One region of the Nonomuraea rubra genome, then DNA from elsewhere that is predicted to be linked to it. Evidence: riboswitches for the same ligand, from Rfam matches in the RefSeq annotation. Region 1 holds a riboswitch; each other region holds the start of a gene.
What was found. A riboswitch is a leader RNA that binds a small molecule or an ion and turns the genes downstream of it on or off. The one in region 1 is predicted to bind thiamine pyrophosphate.
Positions count from the first base shown of each region.

Region 1 (9,510 bases):
TGATCGTCGCTGCGCAGCCAGGCGACCCTCACCATGCCCGACGGCAGCGGATGCGCGTGCCGCAGCGCGTTGCTCAGCAACTCGCTCACCACCAGCACGGCATCGTCGATCGCGGCGGCAAAGACCCCACTGTCCTGCAGGTCAGTGCTCAGACGCTGGCGGGCGACGGCAACGCTGGACGGCGCGTACGGCAGCAGCACCACGCTTGACACACCCACCTCCCCGTTACCTGTGCCCCCCGCGGGAACACTCCCCGGTACGACCGAAATGCCCCGTTACTCGATCCCAGAAACCGCATCTCGATCACAGCTTGTACACATTGGACGATAGATCAGCTCAACTGTGACCACCTCGTTACCGCATCGGTGTGTCGGATCGGATAGGGGCAGCACACCTGAGTACGAGTCGCATTCTGGTGCCCCCTTCCGGCCTCGGATGCGCGCTGACATCTCCCCCCTGTGCCCTGGCGAGGCTGCGGACGATGTAGAGACCGAGCCCTACTCCACCAAACCGTCTCCGGTCGCCGCTGTCCACCTGGACGAAGCGCTCAAAGATCCGCTCCCGGTCAGGCGGGGCGATTCCGACTCCCTCGTCGTCGACGACCACGACCACGTTGTCCTCCTCCGGCCAGGCCCCGACGCTGATCAGCCCGCCCCTGGGCGAGTACTTGAACGCGTTCTCCAGGAGCTGGCCGAGGATGATGTCGGTGGCCAGCGCGTCGCCCAGCACGTACGGCAGCCCCTCGGCCAGGTCCACCTCCACCCGGTGCCTGTCCGACAGCGCGGGCAGCCCCAGAGTGGCCCCCTCGATCCGCTCGGCCAGGTCGAACTCCTCGATCCGCACCTTCAGCTCGTCGGCCCCCGCCCTGGCCCCCAGCAGCAGGTGGTCCATCAGCTCGCCCAGCGACCTGGCCCGCTCGGCGATCGTGTGCACGGCCGAGCGGCGCTCGGGATCGTTCATCTTGTCCCAGCGCGAGTCGAGCGTGCTGGCGAACCCCCGCACGATCGTGATCGGCGTACGAAGCTCGTGGCTGGTCGTGGCCAGGAACAGGTCCTTGGCCTCCTCCAGCTCCTTGGCCGCGGTCACGTCGCGGAAGTCCACGACGACCTCGCCCGTCTCCTCGATCTGGGCGCTGACCACGTCCAGCCACCGCCCGTTGTCGAGCTGGAAGGTGCCCTTCTCACCCGCCCCCGGCACCGGGAACGGCGGCGGCCCGCCGATGACGGACTCGCCGGGCAGCGCGGTCAGCTCGGCCGCGGCCGGGTTCCAGCGCACGACGCGCCCGGCCTGGTCGAGCAGGGCGATGCCGTCGGCGCTGGCGTCGAACACCGCCCGCTCGTGCGCCCGCTGCCGCACCGCCTCCTGGTAGGCCACCGCGTTGCCGACGGCGATGCCCGCGTGCCCGGCCAGCAGCTCCAGCAGTTCCAGCTCCAGATGGCCCGGCGTCCGGTTCGCGAACAGCGCGTAGAGCGCGCCGTACGGCCGCCCGCCCACGGCGGCCAGCCCCAGCGCGATCGTGTGCAGCCCGCTCAGCCGGGCCCACACCAGGTCGTCCAGCCCGTGGGACTCCAGCAGCACGGTCTTCCCGGTGCGTAAAAGTTTGTCCACCAGGCTCGTCCGCAGCTCGGTGGTGGTGCCCCTGATCGAGGCCGGCAGCTGGTACGTGCTGACCAGGCGCAGCCGTTCGCCCTCGATGAGCACGAACCCGCCCGCGTCCGCGCCGGTGAGCTCGGTGAGGCTGGCCGAGATCCGGTCCAGCACGGCCGACAGCTCCAGCTCGGAGTTGATGTCGCCGACCACGTCGGTGAGCCGGCGCACGAGCCTGGCCCGGCGGGCCACCCGCTCCCTGGCCACGTGGTCGGCCAGCGCCGGGTGGTAGACGCACACGTAGCCGCCCACGGCGCTGCCCAGGCGCAACGCGCTGATGTCCACCCGCAGGTCGAGCAGGGTGCCGTTGCTGTGCAGGCGCCTGGTGCGCAGCGAGACGGGCTCGCCGGTGCGTACCCGCTCCAGGGCGGCGGTGTGCTCGGTGGTCAGCTCGTCCGGCACGATGGGCGCCCTGCGCCCGACCACCTCCTCCGCGCTCCACCCGAACACCCGCTCCGCCGCGGCGTTCCAGACCAGCACGCTCTGGTCCCTGTCGAGCGCCACGACGGCGTTGGGTGAGCTGGCGAGCGCAGCGCGTGCGATCTCATCGTCACTACCGGCCCATTCGTCCCCCACTACTCCATAGTGCACGCGGTGCGGTGGGTGCGTCGGGAGATCCGTCCGATACGCTGCGGTCACGGTGATTCCCGGCGGTGGGAGGGTGCGAGGCATGTCGAGCAACGATCTCGATGCCCTGTTGCGGGTGACCTCCAGCACCTATCGGGGCGAGACGCCGCCCGACATCGCCTTCGGCACCTACGACGGCGCCGTGGGCAGGCTGGTGCTGGCCGTGACGGGCAAGGGCATCGCGGCGTGCAGCTTCGAGGCGGAGAACGACGTGTTCGAGCTGGTCACCAGGCATGTGGGCAGCTTCATCGGGCCCGAAGCCAGGCGGCTCGACCCGGTGCGCAGGGAGCTCGACGCGTACTTCTCCGGGCGGCTGCGCACGTTCGCCACGCCGGTGGACCTGGCGCTGGCCACGCCGTTCGCGCGCACGGTGCTGCAGAAGACCATGGCCGTGCCCTACGGCACCACCACGACGCTGGAGCGGATCGGCGAGAGCATCGGCCGGCCGCGCGCGCTGCGGGCGATCGGCAACGCGCTGGCCTCCAACCCCGTCTGCGTGATCGTGCCCTGCCACCGGGTGGTGCGCGAGGACGGCGCGCTCGGCGACTACGCGGGCGGCGCGTCCGCCAAGCAGCACCTGCTCAACGTCGAACGGAAGGCTTCCGCACCAGCAGGCCGATGAGCAGCGTGACCAGCGCGGCCACCAGTGCCCCGCCCAGCGCGCCGTTCATCCACACCTGCCGGGTGAAGCCGATGGCCTCGCGCGCGGACGCCCAGAACCCGTCCCACGCCGCGATGGTCGGCGTCGAGGTCGTCAGCCAGTAGGCGGCGAAGCCCAGCGCCCACGGCACCAGCATGGACCAGCGCGAGGGCGCGTTCTCCTCGGTGTTCCAGCGGCGGGAGCCGCCCAGCAGGAAGTAGTCCACGGCCAGCACCGCGAACATCGGCACGAACACCGCCCCGATCACGCCCAGGAACGCGCCGTACGACGTCACGTCCACGAGCAGGGCGATCACGACGGTGAGCACCCCGATGGCGACCGAGAAGGCGCGCCGGTCCACGCGCGGCATCAGGTTCTGCAGCGAGACCGTGGTGGAGTAGACGTTGGCGAAGGACTGGTCGGTCTCGCGCAGCACCAGGATGGCGAAGAACAGCGCGCCCAGCGGCACCGCGACGAACGTGCCGAACACGGCGTCCGCGTTGCCCGCGATGGCCACCGCGTACACGCCCAGCCCCAGGCAGGCCACCTGGGCGAGCGTGTAACCGCCGACCACCCCGGTGAAGGCGGCGCCGGTGGAGCGCGAGTGCCGGGCGAAGTCGGCCGCCATCGGCACCCACGACACCGACAGCGCGATCACGTAGTCGACCGCGGCGGGGAAGGCGGTCCACGAGCCGCCCTCCTGCGCCGGCGCCTCACGCAGGAAGAACCAGGCGAACCAGACCATCGCGATGATGACGCCGATCGTGACGTACCGGCGCAGCACCCGGACGGCCCCGAGCGGCCAGATCGTCAGCGCGGTGGTCAGCACCCCCGCCACGACCACCCACACCGCGTACGGCACCGCCGGAAAGATCGCCCCGGCGGCCGTGGCGATCACCCAGAGCTCGAACGCGCCCCAGCCGAGCATCTGCACGATGTTCAGCACCGTCGGCATGTAGGAGATCCGCGCCCCGAACAGCCCGCGCAGCAGCACCATCGCCGGCTGCCCCGTCTGCGTGCCCGGGATGGCCGACAGCCCCACCATGGCCGTGCCGATCAGGCTGCCGACCACGGTCGCCACGAGCGCCGCCGCCAGGCTGAGCGGGGCGTTGCCGAGCGGGTTGACCAGGAACATCGCCCCGGAGAAGCCGAGGAGGCTGACGCCGAGGTTCGCCCAGAGCGCGCCCTGGTCGAGCACGCCCAGCGTCTTCGGCGGCCGGCCTTCGAGTGTCAGCGGAACTTCGTCGGCGACATGCGTCATCGCACACTCCCTACGCCGGCATTACCCGGACAGGTTCAGGCGGTCGGCAGCGGATCAAGTAGCTGCCCTCTCAGCCCGGCACCCCGAGCTCCCGCGACGATCTGTAGTTGGCGCCCTCATCATGCCTCAATGACGGCGAAACCGCCATAGTGGGCGAGTTCAGGCCACGTACGGAGGCTGTCCCGTCTCGCTGACCATCGGCTTGCTCGCGGACTCCCACGCCTGCATGCCGCCCCCCACGTTGACCGCGTCGCGCCCGAGCTGGTTGAGCCAGGCCGCCACGTTCATGGAGCGGCCGCCCACCCGGCAGACGACGTAGACGGTGCGGTCGCCGGGCACCTCGTCCACCCGGCCCTGGATCTGGGTCATCGGGATGTGCACGGCCTCGGGCGCGTGGCCCGCGAGCCATTCGTCCTGCTCGCGGACGTCGAGCAGGTAGGCGTCTGCGGGAACGGCGCTGGCCTCGATCTCGGGAACGGTCATGACTCCATCATCTCGCGTCGCGAGTCGTAGGAAGCACGCGCCGCGATGATCTCCTCCTGGTGCTGTTCGGTCCAGGTGACCAGGGACTTGATGGTCTGGTGCAGGGTGCGGCCGAGCGGCGTCAGCGCGTAGTCCACGCGGGGTGGCACGACCGGGTGGACCGTGCGGCTGACCAGGCCGTCGCGTTCGAGCTGGCGCAGGGTGACGCTGAGCATGCGCTGGCTGATGCCGTCGATCTCGCGGCGGAGCTGGGTGAAGCGCAGGCTCTGGCAGTCGAGCAGCGCGATCACCAGCAGCGACCACTTGTCAGCGATGCGGTCGAGGATCTGGCGGACCTCGCAGTCCTCCCGCACGTCCCACTGGCGCACGTCGTAGTCGTCGTCCACGGTGCCTTCGCAGTAACCGAGTGATCGAGAAGTGCCTTCTTCCACAAGAAACCATGCTGGCGCATGATGTGGGGCGGTTACAAGAGAGAACCGACCTTCCTAGAAGTAACCGGGGGTTTGTTGTGTCTGTCCCTGCCCGTACCTGGGGCGTACTGATCGTTTTGTGCGGGGCCATCTTCCTGGAGGGCATCGACGTGGCGATGCTGAACGTCGCCCTCCCGTCCATCCGGGCCGACCTCGGGCTGTCCACCGGCATGCTGAGCGGGGTCGTGAGCGCGTACGTGCTCGGCTACGGCGGTTTCATGCTGCTCGGCGGCCGGGCGGCCGACCTGCTGGGGCGGCGGCGGATGTTCCTGTTCTGGCTGGTGGTGTTCCTGCTGTTCTCGGGGCTCGGCGGCTTCGCGGACGAGGGGTGGGTGCTGCTGGTGGCCAGGTTCGTCACCGGGGTGGCCGCCGCGTTCATGACGCCCGCCGGCCTGTCCCTGATCACCACGAACTTCCCCGAGGGCCCCCAGCGCAACAGGGCCCTGCTCATCTACGCCGGCACGGCCGCGGGCGGCTTCGCGCTCGGGCTGGTGATCGGCGGGCTGCTGGCCGCGATCGGCTGGCGCTGGGTGTTCTTCGCCCCCGTGCTGCTGGCGCTGGTCATCCTGGTCGCCGCCATCCCCCTGATCAAGGACCAGGGGGAGCGCCGGGCGGCGGGCGGCTTCGACGTGGCGGGCGCGATCAGCGTCACCGGCGCGATGATCCTGCTCGTCTACGGCGTCGTCCGCCTGGAGCACCTCTCCGACGGCCCGCTCCTGACGGCCGCGGCCTTCGCCGGGGGCCTGGCCCTGCTGGCGATCTTCGTCGCCGTCGAACGCCGCTCCGCCGCCCCGCTCGTCCGGCTCGGGATCCTGCGCTCGGGCCCGCTGGTCCGCGCGAACGTCATGGCCGCGCTGCTCACGGCCTCGTTCTTCGGCTTCCAGTTCCTGGTCACGCTGTACCTCCAGGAGCTGCGCGGCTGGTCCACCATCCAGACGGGGCTGGCCCTGCTGGCGGCCGCCGCGGACGTGGTGCTGGCCCCCACGCTCACGCCGTGGCTGGTCAACCGGTTCGGCAACGCCAAGGTCGTGCTCGGCGGCCTGGTGTCGGGACTGCTGGCGTACGCGCTGTTCCTCGGGGTGGGCCTGGACTGGACGTACGCGGCCATGCTGCCGTCGATGCTGCTGATCGGCCTGATGTTCGCCTTCGTCTACGGCCCGCTGACGATCGTGGCCACGGACGGCATCGCCGAGCACGAGCAGGGCCTGGCAGGCGGCCTGATCAACTCCTCGTTCCAGTTCGGCGCGGCCCTCGGCCTGTCGATGGTGACCGCTGTGAACGTGGCGGCCCTGGGCGCGGCGACGGGCGCCGAGGCCGGGTTGGAGGCGATGCGCACGGCCCTGGTCGTGCCGGTCACGGCCACGCTGCTGGCCGCGCTCATCGGCGTCGCGGGCCTGCGTACGCGAGCCCGCAAGCCCGCCGGGGACGAGGTGCTGAGCGCTACTTGAGCAGCTTGGACAGGCGGCGGTCGGCCAGCGGCTTGCCGCCTGTCTGGCAGGTGGGGCAGTACTGCAACGACGAGTCGGCGAACGAGACCTCCCTGATCGTGTCGCCGCACACGTCGCAGGGCTGCCCCGTGCGGTTGTGCACGCGCAGGCCCGACTTCTTCTCCGCCTTGAGGTCCTTGGCCGCCAGCCCGTGCGCGCGCTCGACGGCGTCGCTCAGCGTGGTGACGATGGCCTCGTGCAGGTCGGCGATCTGGGCGTCGGTCAGCGTGGCCGCGATCTTGAACGGGGACATCTTCGCGGCGTGCAGCACCTCGTCGGAGTAGGCGTTCCCGATGCCCGCGATCACCTTCTGGTCGCGCAGGAGGCCCTTGATCTGGGTACGGTTGCCGCCGACGATGCGCTTGAGCGCCTCGACGGTGAAGGACTCGGCGAGCGGGTCGGGGCCGAGCGCGGCAACACCAGGCACATCGTCCGGATTTTTCGTGACATAGACGGCGAGCCGCTTCTGCGTCCCCGCCTCCGTCAGCTCGAAGCCCGGCGCCAGCCCCTCGTCGTCGGGCGCCAGCCTGACCCGGACCGCCAGCGGCCCCTTGCCAGGCCGTACCGGCTTGGCGCCGGACAGGTCGTCACGCCAGCGCAGCCACCCCGCGCGGGCCAGGTGGATGACCAGGTGCAGGCCGTCGCAGTCGAGGTCGAGGAACTTGCCGTGCCTGGCCACGCCCGTGACGGTCAGCCCGCCGAGCGCCGTGACCGGCGGATCGAACGTCTTGAGCGCCTGGAAGGCGACCACGTCGACGCCGAGGATCGTGCGGCCCACCGCCCGCTCGCGCAGGAAGTGGGTGAGTGACTCCACTTCGGGAAGTTCGGGCATGCCACCAGGGTACGTGCCTCACCCGGCCGTCACGGCACGTCCCAGAACGCCAGCTCGTGCCTCATCCCCTCGGCGAACAGCTCCTCGGCGCGGGCCGGATCCGGCCGGGCCTCGTCGATCATCTGCCCGATCCGCACGGTGAGCGCGGCGAACCCCGGATCCGCGTACGTGTCCACCCAGGCCCGGTAGCGCGGCTCCTCGGGCGGGTCCTCCGCCAGGATCCGCCCGAGGTTCGAATATCCCCACATGCACGGGTACAGCGCGGCCAGCCCCTCCCCGTACGAACCGGCCGATTCCAGCAGGAACTCCGTGTACGCCGCGCACGCCGGCCCCTTCACCGCCCCTTCCAGATCGGCCCCGAACTCCGCCGACATCGACCGGTGCAGGCTCAGCTCGTCGTGGAAGGTGGTGTGCGCCAGATCCACCAGGTCGCCCAGGTGCGCGTCCGGCGCCTGCCAGGCCAGCCGCGCGAACACCCGTACATAGTCCAGCAGGAACAGGTAGTCCTGCTCCAGCCACGACCGGAACACCGGCTCCGGCAGGTCCCCGCGCCCGATCCCGGCGACGGTGGCGTGGCCGAGCTGGGCCTGCAGCAGCGGGCGGCCGATGGCGTGAAGTCTTTCCGACATGCTCATGATCGGGAGATTAGTGTTCTTGACATGACGGTGACGATCGCCGAGGAACTCCTGCTGCTCGCCTACAGCGACGACAAGGGCAAGCCGCTCATCGCCGACAGCCGCCTCGACCACGCCGTGGCCGGTGCGCTCCTGGCCGAGCTGGCCGTCCGCGGCCGGGTGGAGCTGACGGGCAGGACGCTGACGGGCAGAAAGCTGACCGTCAGGGACCCGAGGCCGCTCCGCGACGAGCTGCTCGACGGCGTGCTGAACCACATGGCCAAGCGGAGCGACAGGAGCCCGTCCTGGTGGCTGCAGAGGCTGGAGAAGCACGACCGGCGCATGCGCCTGCTCTCCCGGCTCGCCGCCATGGGCGTGCTGAGGGAGCAGCGTGACAAGGCGCTGGGCATCTTCACGGTCACCACCTGGCCGACGGCCTTCCCCGGCGTGGAGGCCGCCGTGCGGCAACGCGTGTCCGCGGCCCTGGCGGGCGCCCATCACGACGAGCGCACCGCCGCGCTGATCGGCCTCGTCCACTCCGCCGGCCTCACCCGCAAGGCCTTCCCCGGCGCCGACAGGAGGCGCTTCAAGCACTTCGCCGCGGGCGCCTGGGCGTCCGGGCCGGTGGCGTCCACCGTCGCCTCCATCAACTCGGCCGTCAAGGCGTCCTCCTCCGGAGGAGCGGGCGGTGAGGGAGGCGACGGCGGCTGAGGACACCTCAGCTCGCGTCCACGACCTCCTTCGGCACCGGCTGGTCCGACTTCAACGCGTCGAACAGCGCCAGCGCCTTCGCCCGGTCCCACTTGACCGCCGTGCCGCCACCCGGGATCACCTCGTTGCCGCCGAACGGCACCACCGTGGTCACCGGGCTGTCACCCATGGCCAGCCCCAGCGAGAGCATGTTGAACGCGCCCGTGCCCGAGTCGACCTCGACCGCGTCCGTGGCGCTGAACGCCAGCGGGATCGAGGTGAACGGGTTGAGCAGCACGCCCGGGCTCGCGGCCTTCTTCACCACCGCGCCGAGGAACTGCCGCTGCCGCTTGGTCCGCTCGAAGTCGGGCAGCGCGCCGCCCTTGCGGGTGCGTACGTAGCCGAGCGCCTGCGAGCCGTTGAGCTCCTGGACGCCCTTCTTCAGGTTGAGGCCCGCCTTGGGGTCGTTCACGGCCGCGCGCACGTTGATCTCGACCCCGCCGATGGCGTCCACGATGTCCACGAAGCCGGCGAAGCCGATCTCCATGTAGTGGTCCACGTGCACCCCCGTGACCGTCTCCACGGTGCGGACGAGCAGCTTGGGGCCGCCGATGGCGTACGCGGAGTTGAGCTTGTCGCGGCCCTTGCCGGGGATGGTGACGGCCGAGTCGCGCGGCAGGCTGACCAGCGTGGGCTTGTCGCTGCCCTCGGGGATGTGCAGCAGCATCATCGAGTCCGTACGCTGCCCCGCGGCCTGCC
Region 1 is NZ_JACHMI010000001.1:12,350,198-12,359,707, forward strand. It holds gene HD593_RS57260 (ATP-binding protein) at 1-212, opposite strand, end outside; gene HD593_RS57265 (PAS domain-containing sensor histidine kinase) at 355-2,223, opposite strand; gene HD593_RS57270 (methylated-DNA--[protein]-cysteine S-methyltransferase) at 2,318-2,896, shown strand; gene HD593_RS57275 (purine-cytosine permease family protein) at 2,856-4,175, opposite strand; TPP riboswitch at 4,166-4,280, opposite strand; gene HD593_RS57280 (rhodanese-like domain-containing protein) at 4,335-4,658, opposite strand; gene HD593_RS57285 (winged helix-turn-helix transcriptional regulator) at 4,655-5,044, opposite strand; gene HD593_RS57290 (MFS transporter) at 5,206-6,576, shown strand; gene HD593_RS57295 (Fpg/Nei family DNA glycosylase) at 6,569-7,447, opposite strand; gene HD593_RS57300 (TenA family protein) at 7,477-8,082, opposite strand; gene HD593_RS57305 (GOLPH3/VPS74 family protein) at 8,107-8,772, shown strand; gene HD593_RS57310 (LCP family protein) at 8,780-9,510, opposite strand, start outside.

Region 2 (9,510 bases), 1.5 Mb from region 1:
GAAGAAGCCGCCGGCGAGGCCGCCGTTACGAGCAGGTAGGTGCGGGGGCGGGGTTGGTGCCGTTCCAGGAGCCGAGGAAGCCGAACGTGGTCGAGGCCCCCGGCGTGAGCAGGCCGTTCCACGAGGTGTTGCGCACGGTCACCGAGGACCCGCTCGCGCTCAGCGTCCCGCCCCAGAGCTGGGTGATCTGCTGACCGCCGGCGAACGTCCAGGCCACCGCCCAGGCGGACCGGGACGTGGTCCCGGTGTTCCTGACGGTGACCTCGCCCTGGAAGCCGCCATGCCACTGCCCGGTGACCTTGTAGGTGGCCGTGCATCCACCAGGCGGAGGCGTGGTGGTGGTGACGGTGGGGGTGGCGGTGCCGCCGCCGGCCATCGCGTCCACCAGCGCCGGGTACCACTTGTCGGACATCTTCTGGTCACCCGACGCGTTAGGGTGCACCCCGTCGTAGGTGTCGGTGCCCGTGCTGAACCCCGTCCACTGGTCCACCACGATGATCGGCGACTGCGGGGTGGTGGTCGCGGCGGCCCAGGCGGGGATGGCGTTGTTGAAGTTCACGGTGCGCTGGGCGCATTCGCCGCAGGTGGACGGGTTCATCGGGATGATCTTGGCGACGAGGATCTTCATGTTCGGGTTGCTGGAGCGCATCTGGTTCACCAGCGTGGTGAAGGCGCCGAGGATCGTCGCGGGCGCGATGTTGCTCCAGACGTCGTTGGTGCCGAAGTGCATGAGCACGATGTCGGGCTGGGTGGCGGAGAGCCAGCCGGGCAGCAGGTTCTGGCCGGCGACGTTGGTGGCGAGGTAGCCGCCGTGTCCCTCGTTGTCGCCGTCGTGGGCCACCCCGCAGCCCTGCGGCGGGAGGGTGCCGACGAAGTCGACGTTCGTGTGGCCGGCGCTCTGCAGGCGGTTCCAGAGCAGGGCCCGCCAGCAGCCGGGGGATCCGGTGATCGAGTCGCCCAGGGGCATGATCCTGATGGGGGCGGCGCTGGCCGTGGCCGTGGTGGTGGCGGATAACGCGGTGGCGATCAACACCGCGGCGGCCAGGGCCGCCAGCGCGGCCAGCACGGAGCCGGTCTTGCTGCGCATCGTGTGCTCTCCCGTCGTAGCCTGCGCAGATCGTAGGAGCGGCGGCGCGGCGCCGGGAAGCACGACGATCATGGCGGGGGGCTGACCTGGGAGTACGGATGTAACTTTCAGCCGCGTACCACGGCCAGCGGGCACGGCGCGTGGTGCAGGAGGGCCTGGCTGATCGAGCCGATGAGCATCCCGGCGAGCTGCCCGTGCCCCCGCGTACCCACCACCAGCAGGTCGGCGCGGGCGGAGGTCTCCTTCAGCACCTCCACCGGATGCCCGTGCACGACCTCCGCGATCACGTGCACGCCCGGATGCCGCTCCCGGTGCGGGGCCAGCGACTCCTTCAGCGAACGCAGGGTGTCCTGCTCGCGCTCGCGGGAGGCCGGCTCGAAGCCGCCGGGATGGGGCCAGGCCCAGGCCCGTACGGCACGCAGCCGCGCGCCGCGCAGCTCGGCCTCGGCGAAGGCGAACCCGAGCGCCCGCGCGGCGCCCGGTGAGCCGTCGGCCCCGGCCACGATCTCACCGCGCGGGGACGCGGGCGGCTCGTGGATCAGGACGACGTCCGTACGGGCGTGCGCGGCCGTCCCGTACGCGACCGATCCGATCAGCAGCCCCCGCACCCCGCCGATCCCCCGGCTGCCCACGACCAGCAGCTCGGCCCCCTCGGACGCCTTGATCAGCGCCGAGCGGGGGTCGCCCGGCAGCAGCACGCCCTCCATGCGCACCTGCGGCCACACGCGGCGCGCGCGGTCGCAGGCGGCGCTGAGCACGGTCTCGGCGCCGTCGCGCATCCACTGGGCCACCTCGGCGTAGTGGACGGCGCCCTCGCACACCCACCTCGGCACGGCGTGCGCCACGGTCAGCGGCTCCTGCCGCAGCTCGGCCTCGGCGGCGGCCCAGCCGGCGGCCTCCAGCCCGGTACGGGAGCCGTCCACTCCTACGACGATCATGACAGTGCGTAACATTCCACCTCGGCACGGCGGAACGGCACTCCCTGTGCCCTGGAGTCCCGGGTGCATCTGCGCTCGGCCTTGCTGAGCTTGAGCGTGCCGCACACGGTCACGCCGGAGTAGGTCCGGCAGTCGAGCGCCGGGTCGGCCTGGCCGACGCGGTACATGCGCTTGACCGCCGCACGGCATTTCGCCTTCCCCGTATCGGCGTAGCGGCACTGGGCGATCAGAGTGTCGTACTGTTCCTGGCTGACTTCGTGCTGATCCATGCCGTCCCCGGCGGCTGCGGTGGCGCCGGACGCGGCCATCACGACGAGTAGTCCTGCGACAGCGGCGAATCTCTTCATGTTTCCCCTGATGGGGACCCTACCGCTCACGGCGACCGGCAAACCTCGCCTGTCAGGGTTTCGGGTGGGGCGGAGCGTGGGTACGATCATCGCCGTCCAACGCGGGAGCCCGGTGGGGACCGGGCTGAGAGGACGGCTGACAGCCGCCGACCGCCAGAACCTGCTCCGGATAATGCCGGCGAAGGGAGTTTGCGCGATGAGTAGCGCGCGCTTTTCCAAGGTCTACAGCGGTGAGCTGCGGGTGCCGATGCGCCAGGTGCACCTGTCGAACGGCTCGTCGGTGACGCTGTACGACACCTCTGGCCCGTACACCGACCCCGCCTACGAGCCGGACCTGCGGCGGGGCCTGCCGCACCTGCGCGCCGGGTGGATCCGCGAGCGCGCGGCGGCGGGGCAGCCGGTCACGCAGGTCGGGTGCGCCCGGCGCGGGCTGGTGACCAGGGAGATGGAGTTCGTGGCCGTGCGCGAGGGCGTCACCCCCGAGTTCGTACGTCAGGAGGTCGCCGCCGGCCGGGCCATCATCCCCGCGAACGTCAATCACCCCGAGTCCGAGCCGATGATCATCGGCCGCAACTTCCTCGTGAAGATCAACGCCAACATCGGCAACTCCGCCGTCACCTCCTCCATCGAGGAGGAGGTCGAGAAGATGACCTGGGCCACGCGCTGGGGCGCCGACACGATCATGGACCTGTCCACCGGTGCCGACATCCACGAGACCCGCGAGTGGATCCTGCGCAACTCCCCCGTCCCGGTCGGCACCGTCCCCATCTACCAGGCGCTGGAGAAGGTCAAGGGCCGGCCGGAGCTGCTGTCGTGGGAGGTCTACCGCGACACGCTGATCGAGCAGTGCGAGCAGGGCGTCGACTACGTGACCGTGCACGCGGGGGTACGGCTGGCGCACGTGCCGCTGACCGCGGGGCGCAAGACCGGCATCGTCTCGCGCGGCGGCTCGATCATGGCGGCCTGGTGCCTGGCGCACCACCGCGAGAGCTTCCTGTACGAGAACTTCGCCGAGATGTGCGAGATCCTGGCCCGCTACGACGTGTCGTACTCGCTGGGCGACGGCCTGCGCCCCGGCTCGATCGCGGACGCCAACGACGAGGCCCAGTTCGCCGAGCTGCGCACGCTGGGCGAGCTGACGGGGACCGCCCGCGAGCACGACGTCCAGGTGATGATCGAGGGGCCCGGCCACGTGCCCATGCACAAGATCAAGGAGAACGTCGACCTGCAGCGCGAGCTCTGCGACGACTCCCCCTTCTACACGCTCGGCCCGCTCGTGACGGACATCGCCCCCGGCTACGACCACATCACCTCGGGCATCGGCGCCGCCATGATCGGCTGGTACGGCACGGCCATGCTCTGCTACGTCACCCCCAAGGAGCACCTCGGCCTGCCCGACAAGGACGACGTCAAAACCGGGGTGATCACGTACAAGATCGCCGCGCACGCCGCGGACCTGGCCAAGGGGCACCCGCAGGCCCAGGCGTGGGACGACGCGCTGTCGGACGCGCGGTTCGAGTTCCGCTGGGAGGACCAGTTCGACCTGTCGCTCGACCCGGAGACGGCACGCTCGTTCCACGACGAGACGCTGCCGGCCGCGCCCGCCAAGACCGCGCACTTCTGCTCGATGTGCGGGCCCAAGTTCTGCTCGATGCGGATCAGCCACGAGATCAGGGACGCCGGGTACGCGGAGAAGGCGGCCGAGTTCAGGCGGCTCGGCGGCAACCTCTACGTGGACTAACCCGGCAGGGTCTCCCCGCCGATCGGGGCCAGCACCTCGCCCGTGTAGTACGACGACAGCCGGTTCGCGGCGAAGAAGACGTACGAGGGGGCGATCTCGTCCGGATCGGCGGGCCGTCCCATCGGCACGTGCTCACCGAACTTGGCCACCTTCTCCTCCGGCATGGTCGCCGGGATCAGCGGCGTCCACACCGGTCCCGGCGCGACGGCGTTCACCCGGATGCCGCGCTCGACCAGGTTCTGCGCCATGGAGTAGGTGAAGGCGTTGATGGCGCCCTTGGTGGCGGCGTAGTCGATCAGCGACTTGTTGCCGCGCAGGCCGTTGATCGAGGAGGTGTTCACGATGGCCGCGCCCTCGCGCAGGTGCGGGAGCGCGGCCTTGGTGACGCGGTAGTAGCTGTGGATGTTGACGGCGAACGTGTGCTCCCACTGCTCGTCGTCCAGCTCCTCCAGGCCGCTCACGGGCTCCTGATAGGCCACGTTGTTCACCAGCACGTCCAGGCCGCCCAGCTCGGACACCGCCTGCTCCACGACGGAGGCGCAGTGGGCGCGGTCGCCGAGGTCGCCGGGCAGCAGCACGCAGCGCCGCCCGGCCTCCTCGACCAGCTTGCGGGTGTGCGCGGCGTCCTCGTGCTCGCTCAGGTACGCGATCGCGACGTCCGCGCCCTCCTTGGCGAACGCCACCGCGACCGCCCGGCCGATGCCCGAGTCGCCGCCGGTGATCAGCGCCTTCTTGCCGTCGAGCAGGTCACGGCCCACGTAGTCACGCATCTCGTCGCGTGGCTCCGGCGCCATCTCGCCGGTGTGGCCCGGGTAGGGCTGGGTCTGGGGTGGTGGTGTCTGCGACATGTCCTGCGGCCTGCCCTTGATCGGGTATGGCTAACACCGGCTATTTCACGAATCCTTGTGACCTGAGCCAGTCGCGGGCCACCAGCACCGGTACGTCGCCGTCCACGTCCACCTGGGCGTTGAGGTCCTGCATCACGTCGTTGGTCAGCTTCGCGCTGATGGGCGCGAAGATCCGGGCGATCTCCGGATGCGCGTCGGCGAGGGGGCGGCGCATGGTCACCGCCGCGTTGTACTGCGGGAAGAAGTGCCTGTCGTCCTCCAGCAGGACCAGGTCGAGCGCCTTGATCCGGCCGTCCGTGGTGCTGACCAGGCCCAGCGCGCACTGGCCGCTGGCGATCGAGTTGTACAGGATGCCGACCGCCACCCGGCGGACGTTCGCCCTAGGGATGTCGCCGCCGTAGGTCCAGCCGTAGCCCCTGAGCATGCCGAGGAAGCCGTCGTCGCGGCCGAAGGCCTCGTGGTCGACGCAGAACGTGCGCTCCGCCGTGGGGATCTTCATGACGTCCGAGATCTTCGTCAGGCCGTACCTCTCGGCGGTGGCGCGGGTGGCGCCGATCGAGTAGCTGTTGTTCAGCGGTGCGGGAGGCAGCCAGACGATGCCGTTCTCGCGCAGGTCGAGGTCGCGTACGGCCTCGTACTGCGCGGTCGCGTCCGGGATCGGCTTCGCCTGGCCGAGGTAGGTGATCCAGCCGGTGCCGGTGTACTCCCACATGAGGTCGGCGTCGCCCCTGGTCAGCGAGGCGCGGGCGTTCACGCTGCCCTGCACGTTCGTCTGGTCGGCCACGTCCGCGCCGGCGGCGGTGAGGGCGAGCACCGCGATCTTGCCGAGCACGAGCTGCTCCGTGAACTCCTTCGACGTCACCCGGATCGGCGTGCCTTCGAGGCCGGGCACCGGCCGGATGCTGCCCGGCTCGACCGGCGGCACGAACGACGAGGCGGGCCGCAGCCCGCACGCCGTGACCGCGACGAGCAGCAGCACCGCCGGGAGTGCCCTCACGAGAGCCCCTTCGGCGAGAGGTAACGCTGCGCGAGCCCGCCCAGCCAGTCGATGAACAGCGCCAGCACCGCGATCAGCACGCATCCCGTGATCAGCACGAGGTTGCGCTGCGTGCTCACCCCCGTGGTGATCAGGTCGCCCAGCCCGCCGGAGCCGATGAACGCCGCGATGCCGGCCGTGCCCACGTTCAGCACCAGCGTGGTCCGCACGCCCGACAGGATGACCGGCACCGCCATCGGCAGCTCCACCTTGAACAGCACCCCGGCCGCGGACATGCCGATGCCCCTTCCCGCGTCCACCAGCCGCGGGTCCACCTGCTCGATCCCCACCATCGTGTTGCGCAGCGTGGGCAGCAGGCTGTAGGCGAACAGCGCGACCACCGCCGTCCAGAACCCGATCCTGAACAGCACCGCCAGCAGCACCACCAGGCCCACCGCCGGGGTGGCCTGCCCCAGGTTGACCAGGGACAGCACGAGGGGCGTCGCCCTGCGCAGCGCCCTCCGGGTGAGCAGCACGCCCAGCGGCAGCGCCACCACCAGCACCAGCACCGTGGAGAAGAACACGAGCTGGATGTGCTCCCAGGTGCGCCTGAGCAGGAACGTCAGGTTCAGCGAGCCCCGCTCGATGCTGTCGAGCGGCGCCACCTGCGTGTAGACCACCATCGCCACGCCGATGAGCACGTAGCACAGCGGCGGCAGGATCACGTGCCACGACCGCCCGATCCGCGGCTCCGGGGTGGTGGCCTCCCTGGCCGCCGCGCTCTCGACGGTCACCGGGGCTCGCCCCTGCGCAGGCGGCGCTCCCGCTCACGGGCCTTGATGGACTGGATAGCGTTCTGCACCGTGGCCAGCGACAGCGCCCCCGCGTACGCCCTGCGCCTGCCGAGCACCGGCAGGAAGTCGGTGTCGGCGTTGAGCAGCGTCTCCAGGGCGTCCTGGAGGGTCATGCGGTGGCCGATCGAGCCGGTGATGGGGTCGCCGGCCGTGCCGACCGGGCCGTGGATCCCTTCCAGGTCGCTCTGGGCGACCCACCTGAGCGGGCGGCGCATGCCGTCGAGGACCAGCGCGTAGCCGCGGCCGTCGAGCTCGACCTCGCGTACCAGGTCGCGCGCGTCCATGTCCTCCGTCGCGTACGGCACCTGGTCCAGCTCGATGTCGCCCACCTGGGTCAGGCGCAGCAGCCGCATCGAGGAGCCGGCGCCGAGGAACTGCTCGACGTACTCGCTGGCCGGGTTCGTCAGGATCTCGGCCGGTCTGGCGTACTGCACGACGTGGCCGGGGCGCTGCATGATCGCGATGTGGTCGCCTATCTTGAGTGCTTCGTCCACGTCGTGGGTGACGAACACGATCGTCTTGGCCAGCTCCTCCTGCAGGCGCAGCAGCTCGTCCTGGATGCGCTCGCGGCTGATGGGGTCGAGCGCGCCGAACGGCTCGTCCATCAGCAGCACGGGCGGGTCGGCGGCCAGCGCCCTGGCCACGCCGACGCGCTGCTGCTGGCCGCCGGAGAGCCGGCGCGGGTAGCTGTCGCGGAACCGCCCCGGCTCCAGGCCCACCAGCGTGAGCAGCTCGTCCACCCGCTCGGCGATGCGCCTGCGGTCCCAGCCGAGCATCTTCGGCACCTGGGCGATGTTGGCGGCCACCGTCATGTGCGGGAACAGGCCGGCCTGCTGGATCACGTACCCGATGTGCCTGCGCAGGCGGTCGGGGTCGATGTCGCGGGAGCTCTGGCCGCCGATGACGATGTCGCCCGAGGTCGGCTCGATCAGGCGGTTGATCATGCGCATGGTGGTCGTCTTGCCGCAGCCCGACGGGCCGAGCAGGACCACGATCTCGCCTGCCGGGATGTTCAGGTCCAGCTCCTGTACGGCCGGCTCGCCGCCGCCGGGGAACGCCTTGGTGACCTTCCGCAGCTCGATCGGCACGCCGCCGGTGGCCTGGTCAGCCACGGACGGCCCCCGTACCCGGCGTGGTGAGGCGGCCCAGCAGGACGAAGCAGCCGTCGAAGAGGAGCGCGAGGATCGCCACGCCGATCGTGCCGGTCAGGGCGGAGTTGACCGCGTTCGCACCGCCCAGCCTGGCCAGGCCCGAGAAGATCTGCTCGCCGAGGCCGGGGCCGGAGACGTACGCGGCCACGGCGCCGATGCCCATCGCGAGCTGCGTGGCGACCCGGATGCCGGTCAGGATCACCGGCCAGGCCAGCGGGAGCTCCACCCTGGTGAGCGACCTGCGGCGGCTCATGCCGATGCCGCGGGCGGCGTCGACCAGCATCGCGTCCACGCCGCGCAGGCCGACGACGGTGTTGCGGATGATCGGCAGCAGCGCGTACAGCACGATCGCGGTCACGCTCGGCGCCACCCCGAGGCCGAGCGGGGGGATCAGCAGGCCGAGCATGGCCAGCGACGGGATCGTGAACACCACTCCGGCGGCCGCCGTGGCGAAGGCCGAGGGCCTGGGGCGGCGGTAGGTGGCCACGCCGATGAGCACACCGAGGACGGCCGCGACCAGCACGCACTGGGCGACCATGCTGGCGTGCTGCACGGTCTCGAAGACGATGAGGTCCCATCGATCCTCGATGTAATCCCACAAGTTCATCCCCGAGAACTTAACCGTGATTGTCAACCTCAAACGCCCCACGGGTCACCCGAGTAAGGGTGTGCGTCGCCAGGCGACCGGACGGCGCTGGAACGGGAGGTCGGTCCGCGGCGACGCGCTCGCGCGGACACGCTTACAAATGCGAGCACAGCGAACATGCAATTAAATGAGGACGCCGTTCAGTAGCCGGTCATGTTTATCGCGTAGCCCGCCCATCATGGAAACACCCATCTCGATTTCGCACCGAGAAATATTGTTATTTTGCGGTGATAAAAATCTGCCAGGATTCTCCAGCCAAGATCAACGAGAGGAATCCTGTGAGACCGTTAGGTAAGGCCGGGCGCCGGATCAGTACGCTGGTAGCCGTCGCGGCCCTGGCTTCTGGCGCGTTCGCCTCGGGCGCACAGGCGGCCCCGAAATCGATAGTCTTCGGGCCTGCTTCCGCGTCGCCGAAAACACACACGGGCACCTGCCCGGCGACCGTGACGCTGTCGACCACGGTGAAGGTGAAGGCGCCTGTCACGCTGAAGTACCAGTGGACCTTCAGCGACGGCGACAAGGGCAAGGTCAGGACATACCGGGTCGGCGGTAAGGGCGTCAAGACGATCCGTCTGTCCACGTCGCTCAAGGTCGAGGATGACGCCACCGGCTGGGGCGCCGTCCGTGTGGTCAGCCCGGCGAAGAAGACTTCCAAGAAGGCGTCGTTCGCCGTCACCTGCCAGGGTGGCGGGGAGAGCACGGGAGACGTCTGGGACAGCGTGACCACCTCCATCGAGCAGGACCGGTCCGACGCCACCCCCACCCCCACAACCACGCCCGCGTCGAGCCCGAGCGCGACCACGAGCCCGTCCCCCACTCCGACCGGGACGCAGGCGCCGCTCCCGAACCTGGTGCAGAAGGCCCGCATCGCCTTCGAGCGCACCACGGCGTCGAAGTGCCCGTTGACCTTCAAGCTCCACGG
Region 2 is NZ_JACHMI010000001.1:10,826,201-10,835,710, forward strand. It holds gene HD593_RS49340 (YbaK/prolyl-tRNA synthetase associated domain-containing protein) at 1-39, shown strand, start outside; gene HD593_RS49345 (cellulose binding domain-containing protein) at 26-1,087, opposite strand; gene HD593_RS49350 (universal stress protein) at 1,195-2,025, opposite strand; gene HD593_RS49355 (hypothetical protein) at 2,022-2,372, opposite strand; TPP riboswitch at 2,464-2,576, shown strand; gene thiC (phosphomethylpyrimidine synthase ThiC) at 2,569-4,113, shown strand; gene HD593_RS49365 (SDR family oxidoreductase) at 4,110-4,961, opposite strand; gene HD593_RS49370 (glycine betaine ABC transporter substrate-binding protein) at 5,002-5,958, opposite strand; gene HD593_RS49375 (ABC transporter permease) at 5,955-6,731, opposite strand; gene HD593_RS49380 (ABC transporter ATP-binding protein) at 6,728-7,903, opposite strand; gene HD593_RS49385 (ABC transporter permease) at 7,896-8,549, opposite strand; gene HD593_RS49390 (5'-nucleotidase) at 9,032-9,510, shown strand, end outside.
Region 2: another riboswitch for thiamine pyrophosphate. It lies ahead of thiC (phosphomethylpyrimidine synthase ThiC); the one in region 1 lies ahead of HD593_RS57275 (purine-cytosine permease family protein).

Region 3 (9,510 bases), 3.9 Mb from region 1:
CACCGGAGCCGTGGCCCCGCGCCGCGCCGGCGTACGGGCGGGACGGGCCGGGCGGGCGTGCTCAGGATGAAAGCCGTAGTCATGAGATCCCCCAGAAGTTCGGGGGAAGCTCACCAGACCACGGATAACCGGCCTGTCACCGATTTCGGTTATGCCGGGGTTATCCGGCCTCAGGCATGCTAGGCACGCTTGTACGCGCCCCTGACGTGCACCGGGACACCCTTGCCCAGCAGCCCGGGCAGTTCCTGCGCGACGTTCATGGGCATGCGCACGCACCCGTGCGAGGCCGGGTAGAGCGGCACCGACAGCGCGCCGTGGAAGGCGATGCCGCCGTTGAAGAAGATCGGGTTGTACAGCTCGCCCAGGTACGACTTGTGCCAGCCGCTCACTCGCCAGGTCGTGCGGTAGTTGCCCGTCGGCGTGCGGGCCGAGCCGCAGAAGCGCTGCTCCTTGCCCTGCCAGGTGGTGGTCTCGCAGTACGGGATGCCGCTGCCGGAGGAGATGTGGGTGATCAGCTTCACCTCGCCGCGCACGTACAGGACCATGATCTGCTTGCTGAGGTTGACCTCGGCGCGGGTGCCCTTGCCGTTCGGTGCCAGGACCTTGGGCGTGCGCGGCGACTCCAGCGCCTCCCAGGTGCGCTTGGCGATCGTGCTGGTCGGCTTGATGCCGTTGACCTTCTGGAACGCCCAGACGGCGGCCAGCGTGGTGCCGCCGTACTGGCCGTCGACCTTGCCGGGACGGTAGCCGAGCTCGATGAGCCGCTTCTGCATCCAGGTGACGGTCTTGCCCTTGGCGCCGAGCCTGAGCGTCTTGCGCGGCGCGGTGACGGCCTCGGGGGTGACGGCGGACGGGCCCTGCTGTGCGGCGGCGGGAGGAGGGGAGGCGGGCAGCGGCGCCTGCGCCCGCGGTTCCAGCCGCTGCGTGCCGCAGCCCGAGACGACGACCGCGCCGGCCGTCAGAAGAGCAGCCACCCGGGGCAGCCGTCGAACCCGCACGCGTACCACCTCTCCTAAAGAACGGATCAGGGGACCCTACACCACTTACCAGGAATGGGTAATACAGGCGTCAACCTGTTTAGAGTGTCTCCATGTCTGAGAAGTTGCCTGCGAACGCCGTCCTCGTGGAGTCCGCCCTGCGCGCGCTCGGTGCCACGGGTGAGATCGTGGTCCTGCCGGAGAAGGCGCCCACGGCCGCGACCGCGGCGGCGCAGCTCGGGTGCGAGGTGGGCGCGATCGCCAACAGCCTGATCTTCGACGCCGACGGCGCGCCGCTGCTCGTGCTGACCAGCGGCGCGCACCGGGTGGACGTCGAGCTGATCGCCCGTACGGCGGGGGTCCAGCGGGTACGCAGGGCGACGCCGGAGTTCGTCAGGGAGGCCACCGGGCAGCCGATCGGCGGCGTGGCCCCGGTCGGGCACCCCGCGCCGGTGCGCACCCTGGTGGACAACTGGCTGGGCAAGCACGAGGTGGTGTGGGCCGCGGGCGGGCATCCGCACACGGTGTTCCCGACGACGTTCGACGAGCTCGTGCGGATCACCGGGGGCATGCCGGTGGACGTCGAGTAGTGTGCGACGGATGATCGAGTTTCGCGGGGCCGGGCCGGCCGAGTTCACCGAGCGGCTGGAGACGGTGATCGACATTTACACGGCGGCCATGAACCCGCCGGAGGAGCAGATCACCGGCCGCAAGACGATCATGCGAAATCACGCGACATATCCCCATTTTCAGTGCTATTTCGCGGAATTGCGTGATTCATCCCCAGATATGCCCGCTCCGGAACCCCGGACCGTCGGCTTCGCGTACGGATTCCGGGGGGCGCCGGGGCAGTGGTGGCACGACGTCGTCCTACGGGGCCTGGCCGACCGGCTGGGCGAGGAGGCGGCGAACGCCTGGATGGGGCACGCGTTCGAGCTGGCCGAGATCCACGTGCATCCCGACTACCAGAGCAAGGGCGTCGGCCGCGCCATGATCACGACGCTGTGCGCCGGGCGCCGCGAGCGCTCGGCCGTGCTGTCGACCCACGACCAGCCCACGGCCGCCCGCCACCTCTACGCCAGCATGGGCTTCAGCGACCTGCTGACGAGGTTCATCTTCCCCGGCGGCTCGGAGGAGTACGCGATCGCGGGCCGCCCGCTCCCCTTGACCTGAGCTGGTAAAGCTGTGACCTGTGGGTTTACCGCGCCATGACACCGGGCACGATCAGTGACGGAAAGTAGCCGACCCTTTACCCGTCACCCATCTTCCCCTGCCCGTCACCCGCCCGGTCCCCCTGCGGGCGGGTGGCGGGCGCTCACTCACGGGCGCTCACTCACGCCGAGGTCACGCTGAGGCGGGCAGCCGCTCCAGCCGCTGGAACACCTCGCGGGACGCGCTCGACCGGTTGAAGGTGATGAAGTGGATCCCCGGCGCGCCCTCGTCGAGCAGCCGCTGGCACAGCTCGGCGCCGTGCTCGATGCCCAGCCGCCGCACCGCCGCCGGATCGTCCTTGACCGCCTCGAACCTGGCCGCCACGTCCGGCGGGAACGGCGCCCCTGACAGCTGCTCCGACCTCGCGATCGTGCTCATCTGCGTGACCGGCATGATGCACGGGATGATCGGCGTGTCACAGCCCTGGGCCGCCACCCGGTCGCGCAGCCGCAGGTAGTCGTCGGCCTGGAAGAACATCTGCGTGATCGCGTAGTCGGCCCCCGCCCGGCACTTGCGGACGAAGTACTCGGTGTCGGAGTCGATGGACGGCGAGCGCGGATGCTTGTACGGGAAGGCGGCCACGCCGACGCAGAAGTCGCCGGCCTGCCGGATCAGCCGCACCAGCTCCTCGGCGTACAGCACGCCCTCGGGATGCTGCACCCACTCGCCCATGGGGTCGCCGGGCGGGTCGCCGCGGACGGCCAGGATGTTGCGCACCCCGGCGTCGGCGAAGCGGCCCACCAGGTGACGCAGCTCGCGGATCGAGTGGTTGACCGCTGTGAAGTGCGCCACAGGGGTGAGGGTGGTGTCGTGGGCGATCCGCTCGACGATGTCGACCGTGCGGTCGCGGGTGGAGCCGCCGGCGCCGTACGTCACCGACACGAAGGTCGGCCGCAGCGACTCCAGCTCTCTGATCGCCCGCCACAGCTGCCGCTCGCCCTCGTCGGTCTTCGGGGGGAAGAACTCGAAAGAGAACGACCGGCCACCGGAGGCGAGCATCTCGCGGACGGTGGGAACACGATCGGGCCGGATGGAGGATCGACCAAGCGCCATGAGGCAAGGTTACCGTCACATCCTCGAACCGGCGGGTGACAGGAGCCACCTGGAGATCCGTACCTGTCCTCCGGGCCACTAGTCTCAGGGGCATGACCACTGACGCCGCCGGCATGGAGACCCTGCGCGCCCAGGTGGAGCGTGCCCTCGCCGAGTTCGTCGAGCGGAAGCTGCCCTCCGCCGACGACCCCGAGTTCGCTCCATTGCGCACGGCAGCGGATGAGCTGCTGTCCGGCGGCAAGCGGCTGCGCCCGGCGTTCTGCTACTGGGGCTGGCGCGGCGCCGGCGGCACCGACGTGCCCGGCGTCTTCACCGCCGCGGCCTCGCTGGAGCTGCTCCAGGCCAGCGCGCTCGTGCACGACGACGTGATGGACAAGAGCGACCTGCGCCGCGGCATGCCGTCCGCGCACCGCCGCTTCCAGGCGATGCACGAGAAGTCCGGCTGGTACGGCTCGGCCGAGCAGTTCGGCGAGGGCGCGGCCATCCTGCTCGGCAACCTGCTGCTGATCTGGTCCGGCGAGATGTGGCGGACCAGCGACCTGCCGCGCGAGTCCCTGGAGGCGGCCCAGCCCGTCCACGACCACATGCGCAGCGAGCTGATGTGCGGGCAGTACCTCGACCTGCTGGAGCAGGCCAACGGGGAGAACACGTTCGAGTCGGCGCTGCGGGTGGCTCTGTTCAAGAGCGGCAAGTACTCGGTGGAGCAGCCGCTCAGGCTCGGCCTCGCGCTCGCCGCCCGCGAGCTCCTGCCGTGGATGGACGACCTGTGCACCGGGTACGGGCAGCGGGTCGGGATCGCCTTCCAGCTCCGTGACGACGTGCTCGGGGTGTTCGGCGACCCGGCGCAGACGGGCAAGCCGGCGGGGGACGATCTGCGGGAGGGCAAGCGCACGATGCTCGTGGCCCGCACCCTGGCCGCCGCCTCCCCTGCGGACGCCGAGACCGTGCGGCGGCTCCTCGGGGATCCCGAGCTGGACGAGGACGGGGTCGCCACGCTGCGGGAGATCATCGACGGCACGGGGGCGCTGCAGGAGTGCGAGGACCTGATCGGCGACTACCTGGAGCTGGCGCTGGCGGCTCTCGAAACGGCTCCGGTCACGCCGGAGTCCCGGGCCGCGCTCACCGACCTCGCCATCGCCGCCACCTCCCGCAAGACCTGATCCGCCACACTCGCACACCTCTGCCCGCGAGGCCCGCATGGCGCGCGAGCACCGCACCACACACGGCACCGCAAGTCAGACGCGGCACCGCAGGTCACGCGGGCACCTTGCGCCGCCGGCCTCGCATCACGCCCGCGCGTGCTGCGGGCACCGCCCCACCGTCGCCACGCCCGCACCGCAGGTCACGCGGGCGCTGCTGCTTGCGGGGCGCTGTGCGCGGGGATGACGGAGGCGCCCGCCGTGAAGGGCGGGCGCCCGGTAGTCAGCCGGCCGAGAGCCGTTTGGCGAACTCCGCCGCCGCCGCCCCAGGGTCGTCGGCGTCGGTGATCGCCCGCACCACCACCACGCGCCGCACCCCGCACGCCATCACCTCGTCCAGGTTGCCGAGGTCGATGCCGCCGATCCCGAACCACGGCCGCGAGGTCTCCAGCGACGCCGCGTGCCGCAGCAGCGGCGGGCCGGGAGCCGGGCGGCCCGGCTTGGTCGGGGTGGGCCAGGTGGGGCCGCAGCAGAAGTAGTCGACGCCCTCCTCCACGGCCGCGGCGGAAGCCTCGGCGGCGGAGTGGGTGGACCGTCCGATGACGATGTCGTCGCCGAGTATCTCTCGCGCGACCATCACAGGAAGGTCGTCCTGCCCCAGATGGAGCACGTCGGGCCGGGCGGCGTAGGCGATGTCCGCCCGGTCGTTGACGGCCAGCAGCTTGCCGTGCCGGTCGCAGGCGTCGCGGAAGACTTCGAGGAGCGCGAGTTCTTCGCGGGCCTCCAGGCCCTTCTCCCGCAGCTGGATGATGTCCACGCCGCCGGCCAGCACCGAGTCGAGGAACTCTGCCAGGTCGCCGCGGTCGCGGCGGCCGTCCGTGCAGAGATAGAGGCGGGCCTCAGAAAGCGAGGGCTTGGGCACGCCGCTTGACCTCAGTGTGACGGCCGGCCTTGATCGCCTCGATGGGCGACCCCGGCAGGGACTCGTCTGGGGTGAAGAGCCAGCGCAGCGACTCGACGTCGTCGTAGCCGGCGTCCTGCAACACGGTCAGCGTGCCGGGCAGGCCCTTCATCACGTCCTTTCCATCGAGGAACACCGCGGGCACCTGCGGCCCGCCGCTGCCCCGGCGCACGCCGAGGAGCTTGTGGTCCCGGAGGAGTTGCTTGGCTCGCCCGATCGGAAGATCGAGGCGCGTAGCCACTTCGGGGAGGGTGAGCCACTCGTCAACGAGCTGGTCGGTCTCCCGGTCGATCTGTGCAACAGAAAGCGTCACGAAACCACAACTACCACATGCCGTGCTTGCTCAAACAACACAATCTCGTAGGGGTACTTGTGGATCTACCAGGCGTTCCGCGTCGAGGCGCGAGCCTGCACCGATGATCCGCCGCCCCTGCACGAGGTCGCGGGGCCGGTCGACGGCGAGCACGGCGGCCAGGGTGCCGTCGCCGGCGAGCCAGACGGCCGACCACTTGCCCTCGGGCTCGCCGCGGTAGACGAGCCGATCGCCCGCCGGATGGTGGCCGGCGTACTGGAGCATGTGCCCGAACTGCTCGGACCAGAAGTACGGCACCGGATCGTACACCGCCTCCTCCCCCAGCAGCGTCGCCGCGGCCACGTCGGGGGCGTTGAGCGCGGTGTCCCAGTGCTCGACCCGCAGCCTGGCCTGCCAGCGGCGCGACCACCAGGCGGCGCAGTCGCCGACCGCGACGACGCCGGGCAGGGACGTGCGCAGGTGCTCGTCGGTGACGACGCCGTTGTGCAGGTCGATGTCGGCGTCGGCGAGCCATTCGACCGCCGGGCGCACGCCGATGCCGGTGACGACCACGTGGGCCTCGACGAACTCGCCGCCCACCAGCCGCACCCCGCCCTCGTCCACGGAGTCGACCATGGTGCGCAGCCGCAGGTCGATGCCGTCGTACCAGGGCAGTGTGCGCCCCCCGAGCTCGGCGCCGACCGCGGTCGAGAGCGGGGCGGAGGCGGACTCGACGACCGTCACCTCGCAGCCGGCGCGGCGGGCCGCGGTGGCGACCTCGGCGCCGATCCACCCGGCGCCGATGACGGCGACGCGGGCGCCGGGGACGAGCATGGCCCGCAGCTCGTGAGCGTCGTCGAGGGTGCGCAGGACGTGCTGGGGGCCGTCGCCGGGCAGCCGGATCGGGTCGGCCCCGGTGGCGATGACCAGGCCGTCGTAGGCGACCTCGCCCTCGGTGGTCTCCACGACGCCCGCGCGCAGCGACTTGGCGGCGACGCCCGGCCAGAACTCCACGCCGAGCGCGTCGAGGTCGGTGTCGACGAAGCTGGTGTCGGCCTCGCCCTTCAGCACGGCCTTGGACAGCGGCGGGCGGTCGTAGGGACGATGCCGCTCCTGCCCGATCAGGGTGATCCGGCCGGTGAAGCCGCGCCCGCGCAGGGCCTCCACCGTACGCACTCCGGCCAGGCCCGCTCCCACCACCACGACATGGTTCACGTTGATGACCATAACGGGGGGCGTGCGTGGACGTGGCACCGAGGCCGTAGGCTGTTCGGGTAAGACGCGCGGGAGTCCGGCCGTAACCGGGCTGAGAGGAAGGCTTTGCCGGGCCTTCGACCGCAAGACACCTGATCCGGATCATGCCGGCGAAGGGAGCGCAGGTGGATGTGATCGTGGGTGGCGGGGTCGTCGGGCTCTCGGTGGCCTGGCGGATGGCACGCGCGGGGCGGCCCGTCACCGTGGTGGACCCGGCTCCCGGCAGGGGGGCCTCGTACGCGGCGGCGGGGATGCTGGCCCCGGTCAGCGAGGTGACCTACACCGAGGCGCCGCTGCTCCGGCTGGGCGTGGCCTCCCTGCGCCGCTGGCCCGCCTTCGCCGCCGAACTGACCGCCGACGCCGGCCTGTCCACGGACGCCGGCCTGGTCGCGGGCACAGGGCCGCCATCGGGCATCGAGCCCGAATCCAGCGCCGGCACGAGACCCGGCGACGGGTCGGCCGCGGGCGCCGGGCCGGGGTTCGCCGAGGTACGCGGGCTGGACCTGCGGGCGGACGGGACGCTGGATGTGGCGTTCGGGGCCGACGACATGGCGGCGCTGGGCGAGCTGGCCGCGTACATGGAGAAGCTGGGCCTGCCGGTCGAGCGCCTCACCGGGCGCGAGTGCCGCCGCCTGGAGCCCATGCTGGCCCCCTCCGTGCGCGGCGGCCTGCTGGCGCCCGGCGACGCGTGGGTGGACCCGCGCCGCGTGACGGCGGCCCTGCTGGCCGCGCTGGAACGGCTGGGCGTCCCGCTGGTGCGGGCCCGGGCGGCCGAGTTCCTGTACGAGGGCGGCCGGGTCGCGGGAGTCCGCCTCGCACCGCCACCGGCCCCCGAGGACGGCATCGGACGGGAGGTGCGGGGCGACCGGGTCGTGCTGGCGGCGGGCGCGTGGAGCTCCGAGCTGGCCGAGGTGCCGGTGCGGCCGGTCAAGGGGCAGATCATGCGGTTGCGCTCCCCGCAGCCGCTGCTCGGCCGGTGCGTACGCGGCACCGTGCACGGCTCGTCCGTCTACCTGGTCCCCCGGGGCGACGGCGAGCTCGTGGTCGGGGCCACGCAGGAGGAGATGGGGTTCGACACCAGGGTGACGGCCGGCGGGCTCTACGAGCTGCTGCGGGACGCCAGGGAGCTGGTGCCTGGCGTCACCGAGCTGGAGGTCGCCGACGTGGTGGCGGGGCTGCGGCCGGGGACGCCGGACAACCTGCCGCTGATCGGCCCGAGCGGTACGCCGGGGCTGGCGTACGCGACCGGGCACCACCGGGGCGGCGTGCTGCTCGCCCCGCTCACGACCGCGATCCTGCTGGGCGAGGAGAGCGAGCTGGCGGCGCTGTGCGCGCCCGGGAGATTTCGGGAAATTTCATGATTGTTGTGATCAACGGTTCGACCCACGAGGTGGCCGACGGCATGACCGTGGCTCAAGCCGTACATACCCTGACCTCGGCCACCACCGGAGTGGCCGTGGCCGTGAACGACGAGGTGGTCACGCGCGGCGCCTGGGAGACGACGGCGCTGCGCGACCGTGACCGCGTGGAGGTTCTGACGGCGGTGCAAGGTGGATGATCTGATCATCGCCGGGGAGAAGTTCTCCTCCCGGCTCATCATGGGGACGGGCGGCGCGCCCTCGCTGGAGGTGCTCGACCAGGCGCTGGCGGCGTCCGGCACCGAGCTGACGACGGTGGCGATGCGCAGGCTCGATCCCGGCGCCCGCGGCTCCGTGCTGGACGTGCTGCGCGAGCGCGACATCAAGGTGCTGCCCAACACCGCGGGCTGCTTCACCGCGGGCGAGGCCGTGCTGACGGCCCGGCTGGCCAGGGACGCCCTGGGCACCAACTGGGTCAAGCTGGAGGTCATCGCCGACGAGCGCACGCTGCTGCCCGACCCGATCGAGACGTTCGACGCGGCCGAGCGGCTGGTGGCCGACGGGTTCGTGGTGCTGCCGTACATCGGCGACGACCCGGCGCTGGCGCGGCGGCTGGAGCAGGCCGGCTGCGCGGCCGTGATGCCCCTGGGCGCGCCGATCGGCTCGGGGCTGGGCATCCGCAACCCGCACAACATCGAGCTCATCGTGGAGGCCGCCTCCGTCCCGGTGATCCTCGACGCCGGCATCGGAACGGCCAGCGACGCCGCGCTGGCCATGGAGCTGGGCTGCGACGCCGTCCTGCTGGCCACGGCCGTCACCAGGGCGCAGCGGCCCGATCTGATGGCCTCGGCCATGAAGGCGGCCGTGGTGGCCGGCCGGCTGGCGCGGCAGGCGGGCCGCATCCCGCGCCGCCGCTACGCCGAGGCCTCCTCCCCGATGACGCCCTGAGCCCGGGCGCGGAGGCGTTCCGGCAAGCACGTTACGGGAACGTCTCCGCATCGGTTTCGGGCGCCGGGGCCATGTCGGTGGCAAATCGCCCGTAAACTCAGCGGGGTGGATACGACGACTGCGGACCCCCTGGTCGGGCGGCTCCTCGATGGGCGCTACCGCATCGAGAGCCGGATCGCCCGGGGCGGTATGGCGACCGTCTACCTCGCGCTGGACATCCGGCTCGACCGGACGGTGGCGCTGAAGGTCATGCACCGCTCGCTCGCCGAGGACCCGGCGTTCGTCAGAAGGTTCATCGGCGAGGCCAAATCGGTTG
Region 3 is NZ_JACHMI010000001.1:8,417,102-8,426,611, forward strand. It holds gene HD593_RS38210 (hypothetical protein) at 1-83, opposite strand, end outside; gene HD593_RS38215 (L,D-transpeptidase family protein) at 180-998, opposite strand; gene HD593_RS38220 (YbaK/EbsC family protein) at 1,091-1,567, shown strand; gene HD593_RS38225 (GNAT family N-acetyltransferase) at 1,578-2,150, shown strand; gene metF (methylenetetrahydrofolate reductase [NAD(P)H]) at 2,322-3,242, opposite strand; gene HD593_RS38235 (polyprenyl synthetase family protein) at 3,335-4,402, shown strand; gene thiE (thiamine phosphate synthase) at 4,665-5,303, opposite strand; gene HD593_RS38245 (Rv2175c family DNA-binding protein) at 5,281-5,655, opposite strand; gene HD593_RS38250 (NAD(P)/FAD-dependent oxidoreductase) at 5,686-6,849, opposite strand; TPP riboswitch at 6,908-7,024, shown strand; gene HD593_RS38255 (FAD-dependent oxidoreductase) at 7,014-8,249, shown strand; gene thiS (sulfur carrier protein ThiS) at 8,246-8,446, shown strand; gene HD593_RS38265 (thiazole synthase) at 8,439-9,194, shown strand; gene pknB (Stk1 family PASTA domain-containing Ser/Thr kinase) at 9,300-9,510, shown strand, end outside.
Region 3: another riboswitch for thiamine pyrophosphate. It lies ahead of HD593_RS38255 (FAD-dependent oxidoreductase); the one in region 1 lies ahead of HD593_RS57275 (purine-cytosine permease family protein).